2 regions of the Rhizobium sp. BT-226 genome follow, and region 2 is predicted to be linked to the other one. Evidence: predicted binding sites of a transcription regulator. Region 2 holds the regulator's gene; the other holds the start of a gene.
What was found. The regulator PhoB, encoded in region 2, activates phosphate uptake and scavenging genes when phosphate is short. The targets are predictions, from matches to a motif close to TGTCATNNANCTGTCAT.
Positions count from the first base shown of each region.

Region 1: the regulator PhoB is predicted to act here: its motif matches at 1,582-1,598, upstream of OIU37_RS25915 (DUF2794 domain-containing protein).

Region 1 is NZ_JAOYTI010000004.1:293,670-298,901, forward strand. Features, by position in the region: gene acnA (aconitate hydratase AcnA) at 1-359, shown strand, start outside; gene OIU37_RS25910 (thioredoxin family protein) at 597-1,337, shown strand; gene OIU37_RS25915 (DUF2794 domain-containing protein) at 1,621-2,022, shown strand; gene OIU37_RS25920 (GNAT family N-acetyltransferase) at 2,029-2,577, opposite strand; gene OIU37_RS25925 (Bax inhibitor-1/YccA family protein) at 2,687-3,415, opposite strand; gene OIU37_RS25930 (ABC transporter permease) at 3,596-5,232, opposite strand, start outside.
Region 2 is NZ_JAOYTI010000002.1:1,276,678-1,281,909, forward strand. Features, by position in the region: gene argF (ornithine carbamoyltransferase) at 1-600, opposite strand, end outside; gene OIU37_RS16525 (aspartate aminotransferase family protein) at 643-1,842, opposite strand; gene OIU37_RS16530 (GcrA family cell cycle regulator) at 2,263-2,796, shown strand; gene phoB (phosphate regulon transcriptional regulator PhoB) at 3,043-3,726, opposite strand; gene phoU (phosphate signaling complex protein PhoU) at 3,859-4,572, opposite strand; gene pstB (phosphate ABC transporter ATP-binding protein PstB) at 4,616-5,232, opposite strand, start outside.

The DNA of each region.
Region 1 (5,232 bases), on a different contig from region 2:
GCAACGGCTCCTCACGCGACTGGGCTGCCAAGGGCACCAACCTGCTCGGCGTCAAGGCAGTGATCGCTCAGTCCTTCGAGCGCATCCATCGTTCGAACTTGGTCGGCATGGGCATCATCCCCTTCGTCTTCGAAGAGGGCACGACCTGGCAGAGCCTCGGCCTCAAGGGCGACGAACTCGTCACCATCGAAGGTCTGGAAAAGATCAAGCCGCGCGAGAAGAAGATCGCCAGGATCACCTATGGCGACGGCACCGTGAAGGAGGTTCCGCTGCTGTCGCGCGTCGATACGCTCGACGAGGTGATCTACCTCAACAATGGCGGTATCCTGCAGACGGTTCTGCGCGACCTAGCTGCCTGATTTTTAAGAGACTCCCATGATAATGGCCGCCGGAGAGCAATCTCCCGGCGGCTTTTCTTTGGTGCGACGATAGTATTTGGACGGGCTCACGATGATTTGTTTTACGCAAGTTCCGGTCGAGCTGCGTCTCACCCGTTCGTGACTTTTCGTTTGGACCCGGAAGGATTATTCGTACGTTCATATGTCAGGGCCGCCGGTTCAAACATGCCGTCGGCGCTGAAAAAGAGGTGCAGGTGAATGTCCCCCCGTTTTATGCTTCCGCTAATCGCCGGCGTTGTTCTGTCGGGCCCGCTGCAGGCCGAAGACGGCACGCCGAAAGGTGTCGTCGAACTCTTCACGTCGCAGGGCTGCTCCTCCTGTCCTCCCGCTGATGCCGCTTTTCGCAAGCTGGTGAACCAGGGCGATGTCATCGCGCTCGCCTATCATGTTGATTACTGGAACTATCTCGGCTGGGCCGATACGCTGAGCTCCAAGGAAAATACCGAGCGACAGTATGGCTATGCCAAGACGATGGGCCGCAGCAACGTCTACACGCCGCAAGCCATCGTCAACGGACGCGACCATTTGGCCGGCGCCGATCTGAATGGCATCAACACCAAGATCGACACCTATAGCAGCGAAGGCAATGGGCTGACCGTTCCGATCAGCGCCGCGATGCGCGGCGACGAGCTGGAGATCAAGATCGGCGCGGGACAGGGCAAAGCCAATGTCGTGATGGTCTATTTCGATAAGGAAAAGACGATCGACGTCGAAAAAGGCGAGAACAGCGGCCAGAAGCTCTCCTATCTGCACAGCGTCACCAATGTCGAAACCGTCGGCATGTGGGACGGCAAGGCAACCAGTCTGACGCTGCCGGCCAGCGTCCTGCAGCGGCCGCAGCTCGAGGGCTGCGCCATCCTGCTGCAATCGGCGACCGCAGACGGCGACCCGGCCGCGATCCTTGGCGCGACCGTGGTCATGGCTGGCAAAAATATCTGAAATTTCATCCGGTACGGATGAAGAACCGGGCGGCCCGGCTGAGCGTATTCGGGGCTGGGGTTAAGGTCGATACGCTCCGCCGGGCCCTTTGGCGCGCTGGCGCCAAACCGGGGATTCATAATTCTCCTGCAAATGAGGCGCTGTTTTGACTGAAATGCGGCGCTGCGGAGAAAGCGGTAGCGCTATCAGGTGCGGCCGAATGTGACGGCTGGTACTCTTGCAATTTGCGGCGGCTCGGGCAAACTGTCACCCTCCTGTCACACGCGGAGGCCTTGTGAGACTGATGACAGATCAGCCGGATTTGCGACACGGCGAAAGCCGTTCCGTCGACCATAGTTCCTCAGTCGTCGTCGATCTCAAGGAATACAAGCAAAGCAAGGACCCGCTTCCGGTGACCTTTCACCGGCGCGAACTGGACGCGATCCTCTGGATCTACGGCCGGATGGTCGGTGATGGTGAATGGCGCGACTACGCTATCGATCACTTGAAGGACAGGGCGGTCTTTTCCGTTTTCAAGCGTTCCGGCGAAATGCCGCTCTTCCGCATCGAGAAAAACCCGAAGCTCGCCGCCAAGCAGGGTGCCTATTCCGTCATCAACACCAACGGTACGATCCTGAAGCGCGGTCACGAGCTGAACCAGGTGCTGAAGGTGTTCGACAAGGCCCTGAAGCTCGTCGACAAGTAAGCCGGATTACAGCGTGCCGGGATAGACGGAGGGGTCCGGATCGGTGCAAATGCCTTCGCCGAGCGCGCGCTGCATGAACATCGTATCCAGCCAGCGGCCGTGCTTGTAGCCGGTGCCCCTCATCAGACCGACCTCCTCGAAGCCGGCCGTGCGATGAAGCGCGATCGATGCGGGGCTGGCGCCGCCGATGACGGCCGCCATCTGACGGAAGCCGAGGGTGGTGCAGCGGATGATCAGTTCGGCGAGCAGCGCCTTGCCGATGCCGCGGCCGCGGGCTTGCGGCGCCAGATAGATCGAATCCTCGACCAGCCAGCGATAGGCAGGGCGCGTGCGAAAGGCTGAGGCATAGGCATAGCCGAGCAGAGTTCCATCCGCATCGGTTGCGGCAATATAGGGATATTGCTGGCCGACGATCGCCGAAAAACGCAGTGCCATCTCGGCCTCGGAGGGCGGGACGATCTCATAGCTCGCGACGCCGTTCAGGACGGATTCGCGATAGATATCGGCAATGGCGGGAATATCGGCGTTCGAAGCATCGCGCAGGAGGAAGGACATTCGGCAGTATATCCATAAGGGCGGCAAGGGCTTTCTAAAACCATTCCGTGAAAGCCCGCGCAACAAAAAAGGCGGCCGAAGCCGCCTTTTCCATCTCAGTCTGCCCTGCTTATTTACGGTTGCCCATGAACTGCAGGAGGAACATGAAGAGGTTGATGAAGTCGAGATAGAGCGTCAGCGCGCCCATGATCGCCTTGCGGCCGGCGACGGCGACGTCATCGGCTTCCAGATACAATTCCTTGATCCGCTGCGTATCGTAGGCGGTGAGGCCTGCGAAGATCAGCACGCCGAGTACCGAGATCGCGAACTGCACGGCGGACGAGGCCAGGAAGATGTTGACCAGCGAAGCGATGATCAGGCCGAAGAGACCCATGATCAGGAACGAGCCCATCGCCGACAGATCACGCTTCGTCGTGTAGCCGTAAAGCGACAGCGCGCCAAAGGAGGCGGCGGTGACGAAGAAGGTCTGAACGACGCTCTGGCCGGTGTAGATCAGGAAGATCGACGAGAGCGACAGGCCAACGAGCGCCGCGTAGACCGCAAAGGTCGTCTGGGCGGCGGCCACCGTCATGCTATGGATCCGGAAGCTCAGGAAGAACACCAGAGCCAGCGGCGCCAGAATGACCACCCACTTCAGCGGGCTCACATAGATCGCCTGACCGAAAGCGGTCAGCTCACCATTGGCGAAGGCGAATTGGAACGACAGATATGCGGCCACACCGGTGATCGCCAGACCCAGCGCCATCAGGTTGTAGACCTTGAGCATATAAGCGCGCAGGCCTTGATCAATCATCTCGCCGGTCTGAGCGCGGCTTTGATAGTTACGAAGATCAGCCATAGTTTCCTCTTACAAGCTCCGATGGAGATACGGTGTCGGGGTTTTCGACCCGGGCGCCGCTGCGGAGCTCCAGCATGCCTGCGGATAATATGAGGCTTTCGCCCTTTGCAAACAAGAGGCTTGCAAAGGCTCTGTCGGTTAAATCGCCGTAAGGTGAAGGGTTTGGGTGCCGCTGCCCGGTCAAAGCTCGCGCAAGACGGGGGCTGCCTTCTGTCCGAGGATGCGCCAGGTGCCGATCAGGCCAATGCCGACGGTGAGTACCAGCGCGGTCACAAGCGTCAGTCCCGCCACGTCGGGCAGAAAGGTCGACGGCAGACGCATGATGCGGGCGACGATGAACCAGGCGGCGACGCTACCGGCGATCAACGCGAAGATTGCGGTCGCAAGCCCGAGGATCAGATATTCGTAGCTGAAGGCGCGGATCAGCATGGCGCGCGTGGCGCCGAGCGTCTTCAGCACCACCGCATCGTGAGTGCGCGCCCGGTTTCCGGCGGCAAGCGCGCCGGCAAGGACGAGAATCGAGGCGATGAGGGCGACGGAGGCTGCGGCGCGGATCGCGGTCGCAAGCTGTGCGACCAGCTGGTTGACGATATCGATCGCGTCCTTGACGCGCACACTGGTGATCGTCGGATAGGTGTTGGTGACGGATTTCAGGATCGCTGCATCTTCGGCCGGTGTCGAAGAAGGATCTGTCAGCGTCGCCAGCCACGCATGCGGGGCGCCGCGGAAGGTATTCGGCGAGAAGACCATGACGAAATTAATCGACAGCGATTCCCATTGGACGCGCCGTAGATTGGCGATCTTTGCCGTGATGTTGCGGCCGAGCACGTTGACGGTCACCGTATCGCCGAGCTTGAGGCCGAGTTCATGCGCCTCTTCCGAGGAGAAGGAAACGAGCGGCTCGCCGCTGTAATCCTTGTCCCACCATTTGCCTTCGGTGAGGGCAGCGTTTTCCGGCAGGGTTTCGGAATAGGTGATGCCGCGATCGCCGTTCAGCACCCAGCGGCCAGCGGCCGGCACGTTCATCTTGCTGACGTCCTCGCCGTTGAAGGCGATGATCCGGCCGCGCAGCATCGGCACTTCGACGAGTTTGCCCTGCGGCGCTTGGCCTTGGACGAGATCGCGGAAGGCGCCGACCTCGGCGCTCTGGATATCGACGAAGAAGAAGTTCGGCGCACCCTCGTTCATGCGGCCGGTCAGTTGCTGGCGCAGGTTGCCGTCGATCAGCGTCAGCGTCACCAGCAATGCCAGGCCGAGGCCGAGCGAGAGCACGACCGAGGGGGTCAGGGCGCCGGGGCGGTGGATGTTGCCGATCGCAAGCCGCAATGCCGGCGAATTGACGCGCGGGCTGCGGCGCGCAAGCCAGGCGATCAGCGCGGCGACCAGGCGCAGCACGACGAAGGCGAAGACAATCGCGCCGATGAAGACGACGGCGATGAAGCGGTCATAGGCGGTGAGGATGGCAAGCCCGGCAAGGCCGGCCATGAACAGGGCGGCAAGCAGGATGTAGGGCCAGGAGGGCAGGTGGCGGGCCTCGAAGCCCTGCTCGCGGAAGAGTGCGGTCGCCGGCACTTCGCGGGCGTGGCCGAGCGGCAGGATGGCGAAGGCGAGCGTCGTCAGGATGCCGAAGAGCGTGGCGAGCAGCAGGGCGCCGGGATAGAGGGTCGGCGTCGTCGAGACCGGCAGGAATTGCGCCAGGAATTGCGCGGCTAACATCGGCGACAGGGCGCCGATGACGAGGCCGATCAGGATGCCGCCGAGGGCGATGATGGCGATCTGGAAGAGATAGATCAGGACGACGACCTGCGCCGGCGCAC
Region 2 (5,232 bases):
GCCCTCATTGCGGGCCCAGTTCAGATAGTGATCCTTGGGCTCGGAGCCAAGGGGTACGGCCATGTTCATGCGGTAGCCGAAACGCGCGGCACCCTCGACCAGCGAATGCAGCACATTGTTGCCGTCGCCGGTCCAGGCGATGGTCTTGCCCTTGATCGGGCCGCGGTGCTCTTCGAAGGTCATAATATCGGCCATGATCTGGCAGGGATGGGTGTCATCCGTCAGCGCATTGATGACCGGCACGGTCGCATGCTGGGCCAGCTCCAGCAGGCGCGAGTGCTCGGTGGTGCGGATCATGATCGCATCGACATAGCGCGACAGCACCTTGGCGGTGTCGCCGATCGTCTCGGCGCGGCCGAGCTGCATCTCGGTGCCGGACAGAAACAGCGTTTCACCACCGAGCTGGCGCATGCCGACGTCGAAGGAGACGCGGGTGCGCGTCGACGGCTTCTCGAAGATCATCGCCAGCATCTTGCCGGCGAGCGGCTTGTCGCCCGTGCCTGCCTTGAAGGCCTGCTTGCGGGCGAGCGCATCGTTCATGATCGTTCTGAGATCGGCGGATGTGACCGCCGAAAGATCGAGGAAGTGTTTAGGGCTCATATCGTCTTCTTACCTGTGCTGCGCCCGAAGGCGGCAATTTCTTCAAGCCGTCTTCTTGACCTTGGAAGCGCGGATGCTCTCGGCGGCGCGCTCGATGCGGACGAGCCCCTCGCGGGCTTCCTCGGCGGTGACCACGAGCGGCGGAAGAAGGCGGATGACGTTGTCGCCGGCGGGTACGCCGAGCAGATGGGCGGCGCGGATCGCCTGCAGCAGTTCAGCCGAGGGAACGGCGGCCTTGATGCCGAGCAAAAGGCCCTCGCCTCTGATATCCTCGATCACATCGGGATAACGATCCTTCAGCGAGGCGAGGCCCTGGCGGAAGACCAGTGCGACGTCGCGCACCTGCTGAAGGAAGCCATCGGCGAGGATGATGTCGAGCACGGCGCTGCCGACGGCCATGGCAAGCGGATTGCCGCCATAGGTCGAGCCATGCGTGCCGGCCTTCATGCCGGAGGCGGCCTCGGCGGTGGCAAGGCAGGCGCCGAGCGGGAAACCGCCGCCGATGCCCTTGGCGACAGCCATGATGTCGGGGGTCACGCCCGACCATTCATGGGCGAAGAGCCTGCCGGTGCGGCCGACGCCGGTCTGGACCTCGTCGAGGATCAACAGCAGGCCGTTGTCGTCGCAGAGCTGGCGAAGCGCCTTCATGAATTCAGGGGTGGCAGGGCGGACGCCGCCCTCGCCCTGTACCGGCTCGATGAGGATGGCGGCCGTGGCCTCAGTGATCGCGGCGCGGACCGCTTCGATATCGCCGAAAGCCACCTGATCGAAACCCGGCGCCTTGGGGCCGAAACCTTCGAGATATTTCTCCTGGCCGCCGGCGGCGATCGTCGCCAGCGTCCGTCCGTGGAAGGCGCCTTCAAAGGTGATGATATGGAAGCGCTCGGGATGGCCCTTGGAAAACTGATAGCGGCGTGCCGTCTTGATCGCGCACTCGAGCGCCTCGGCGCCTGAATTGGTGAAGAACACCTTATCGGCGAAGGTGGCGTCCGTCAGCCGTTTTGCCAGGCGCTCCTGACCGGGGATCTCATAGATGTTCGACAGGTGCCAGACCTTGTCGGCCTGCTCCTTCAGCGCGCCGACCACATGCGGATTGCTGTGGCCGACGGAGGTGACGGCGACGCCGGCGCCGAAATCGAGATATCGCTCGCCGGTTTCGGTGATCAGCCATACGCCCTCGCCTCGCTCGAACCGCAGCGGGGCACGAGAATAGGTGTCATAAAGCGGCGTGGCTTCAGCCATTGCGCGATCTCCATCAAAGTTGCCGGGCAATGACTCCGGCTAAGGAAACCAGGCCCGAAAAATTAAAAATGCCGCCTTGCGGCGGCCACTGGCACTATTTCCTTTTCGCGCTGCAATGTCAACAAAACTGCGCCCTTAGCCTATGCAGCAAGGGTGTACAGCGGCATTCTCAGTCTTCAACAGGCATTATTGCAGAAATGACACGCAGAGGCAGCAAGTTGGGGAAAACTACGAATTCGATTCATCCGGATTCATGCGACTCTTGTCACGGAGTCAGCCTCACACTAGGTTAAAGATCAATTACTAGACTGCATGCGGCGGAACTAGTCACCAAAATTGATCAAGCGTTTCTTGTTTCGGAGCTCCCGGGACAACGGTGAGGGATTCTGCCATCACCAACGCAAAAGGTGGAGACAGGGCATGAACTGGACAGACGAGCGGGTCGAGAAACTCAAGAAGCTTTGGGCCGAAGGACTGAGCGCCAGCCAGATCGCTGCGCAACTCGGCGGGGTCAGCAGAAACGCGGTCATCGGCAAAGTGCACCGGCTAAGCCTTCCGGGCCGCGCCAAGGCCGGCGGCACCAACACCGCGGCGCGAACGCCGAAACGCAATACATCGGCGCCGCGCGCGCCGAACTACGCCTCCCGGATCACCACCCGCACCGTTACCCGCCAGCAGGGCGCGACGATGCTGAAGGAAGAGATCGAGATCGAAACGATCGAGGAAATGGAATACGTGCCGAGAGGCAATGTGGTGGTGCCGATTTCGCGCCGCCTCGGCCTGACGGAACTGACCGAGCGCACCTGCAAGTGGCCGGTCGGCGATCCGCTGAAGGACGACTTCCACTTCTGCGGCTGCGAGTCCCCCGACAATTCGCCCTATTGCAGCTATCACCAGAAGCTTGCCTACCAGCCGGTCAACGAACGCCGCCGGGCGGCAGCGCGGGCAAGCTGAACGCGGGCAGCCATCGTCAGTATGTAGAAACGGGCCGAGTGGCCCGTTTTTTAATGCGCGGATGGAAGCTCAGGCTTCCCTCCGTCATGCTCGGCCTTGTGCCGAGCATCTGATCACCTCAACTACTTGAGGGAAAACCGTTTATTTTCAGATGCTTAATTTGGCGTGCGCAGATCCTCGGCACAAGGCCGAGGATGACGTCGCGGGCTTTGCCAGGGCTTTGTCAGCAGGCTCAGATGGAAGCCCTCAGGCTTCCATCGAATAACCGGCGCCGCGGACGGTGCGGATAACGTCCTGCATGTTGGAAAAATTCAGCGCCTTGCGCAGGCGGCCGACATGGACGTCGACGGTGCGCTCGTCGACATAGATATCGTGGCCCCAGACGCCGTCGAGAAGCTGCGAGCGGGAGAAGACCCGGCCCGGCGACGACATCAGGAATTCCAGCAGGCGGAATTCGGTGGGGCCAAGGCGGACTTCGCGGGTCTTGCGATGGACGCGATGGGTCTCGCGGTCGAGCTCGATGTCACCGCATTTCAGCACCGTCGACAACACTTCGGGACGGGCACGCCGCAGCATTGCCTTGACGCGGGCAACGAGCTCGGGGGTCGAGAAGGGCTTGACGACATAATCGTCGGCGCCCGTCGACAATCCGCGGACGCGCTCGCTTTCCTCGCCGCGCGCCGTCAGCATGATGATCGGCAGGCGCTCGGTTTCCGGCCGCATACGCAGGCGCCGGCAGAGCTCGATGCCGGAGACGCCCGGCAGCATCCAATCGAGGATGAGAAGATCGGGCGTGCGCTCCTGAAGCCTCATTTCGGCTTCGTCACCACGAAGGATGGTATCGACCTCGAAGCCTTCCGCTTCGAGATTATAGCGAAGAAGCACGCTGAGGGCTTCCTCGTCTTCAACAACTGCAACTCTCGGGATCATGCGTCTCGATCTCCTCGCGCATGATCCTTAAACCAGGGTGATTTAAGCAATGCATCCTGCGCAAATTCAGAAATTGGCTGCGACCTCTTTGCGCGCCCGGACGGGCGCGCACGCAATTGACTGGTGTGGGCGTTATTCGGTGACCGCGCCGACGGTGTTGGCGCTGTCGTCCTTCGGACGATCGCCTTCCGGCTGCGCGCCTGTCGCCATGTAAAAAATCGTCTCGGCGATGTTGGTGGCATGGTCGCCGATGCGCTCGATATTCTTGGCGCAGAAGAGAAGATGCGTGCAGCTGGTGATGTTGCGCGGATCTTCCATCATGTAGGTCAGGAGTTCGCGGAACAGCGATGTGTACATCGCGTCGATCTCGTTGTCGCGTTCACGGATCGCATTCGCCTTGTCGGCTGAACGATTGGTGTAGACGTCGAGCACTTCCTTGAGCTGGACGAGCGCCAGTTCGGACAGATGCTCGAGGCCGCGAGCGAGCTTGCGGGGAACGCCGGTGCTTTGGACGGCGATGACGCGCTTGGCAGTGTTCTTGCCGAGGTCGCCGACGCGTTCGAGATCGGCGGCGATACGGATCGAACCCATGATTTCACGCAGGTCCGAGGCCATCGGCTGACGGCGGGCGATCGTGACGATCGCCTTATCGCCGATTTCGCGTTCGGCGTGATCGAGGATCACATCGTCAGAGATGACCTTCTGCGCCAGCGCGGTATCGCCGTTGACCAGCGCCCGCACAGATTCGCCGACCATCTGCTCGGCCAGGCCGCCCATTTCGGAAATCCGCCTGGACAGGAACTTCAAATCATCATCATAGGCAGAAAAAATATGTGTCGATGCCATGGGCTTTATCCTCGAATAACGGGAAGGCTTGGTGTCGCCAAAATCAGCCGAAGCGACCCATGATGTAGTCCTGGGTGCGCGGATCGTCGGGATTGGTGAACATCTTGTCGGTGTCGTTCTCCTCGACGAGATTGCCGAGGTGGAACATGGCGGTGCGCTGCGAGACGCGCGCGGCCTGCTGCATGGAGTGGGTGACGATGACGATCGTGTAGTTCTCGCGCAGCTCGTGGATCAGTTCCTCGACCTTGGCGGTGGCGATCGGGTCGAGCGCCGAGCAGGGTTCGTCCATCAGGATGACTTCCGGGCTGACGGCGACGGCGCGCGCAATGCAGAGGCGCTGCTGCTGACCGCCCGACAGGCCGGTGCCGGATTCATGCACGCGGTCCTTGACCTCGTTCCAGAGGCCGGCGCGCTGCAGGCTGGTCTCGACGATCTGGTCGAGATCGGCCTTCGACTTGGCAAGACCATGGATGCGCGGGCCGTAGGAGACGTTTTCATAGATCGTCTTCGGGAACGGATTCGGCTTCTGGAAGACCATGCCGACGCGGGCGCGAAGTTCGACGACGTCGATATCGGGATCATAGACATCGTCGGTGTCCAGCGTGATCTTGCCGGTGACGCGGCAGCCGTCGATCGTGTCGTTCATGCGGTTGAGGCACC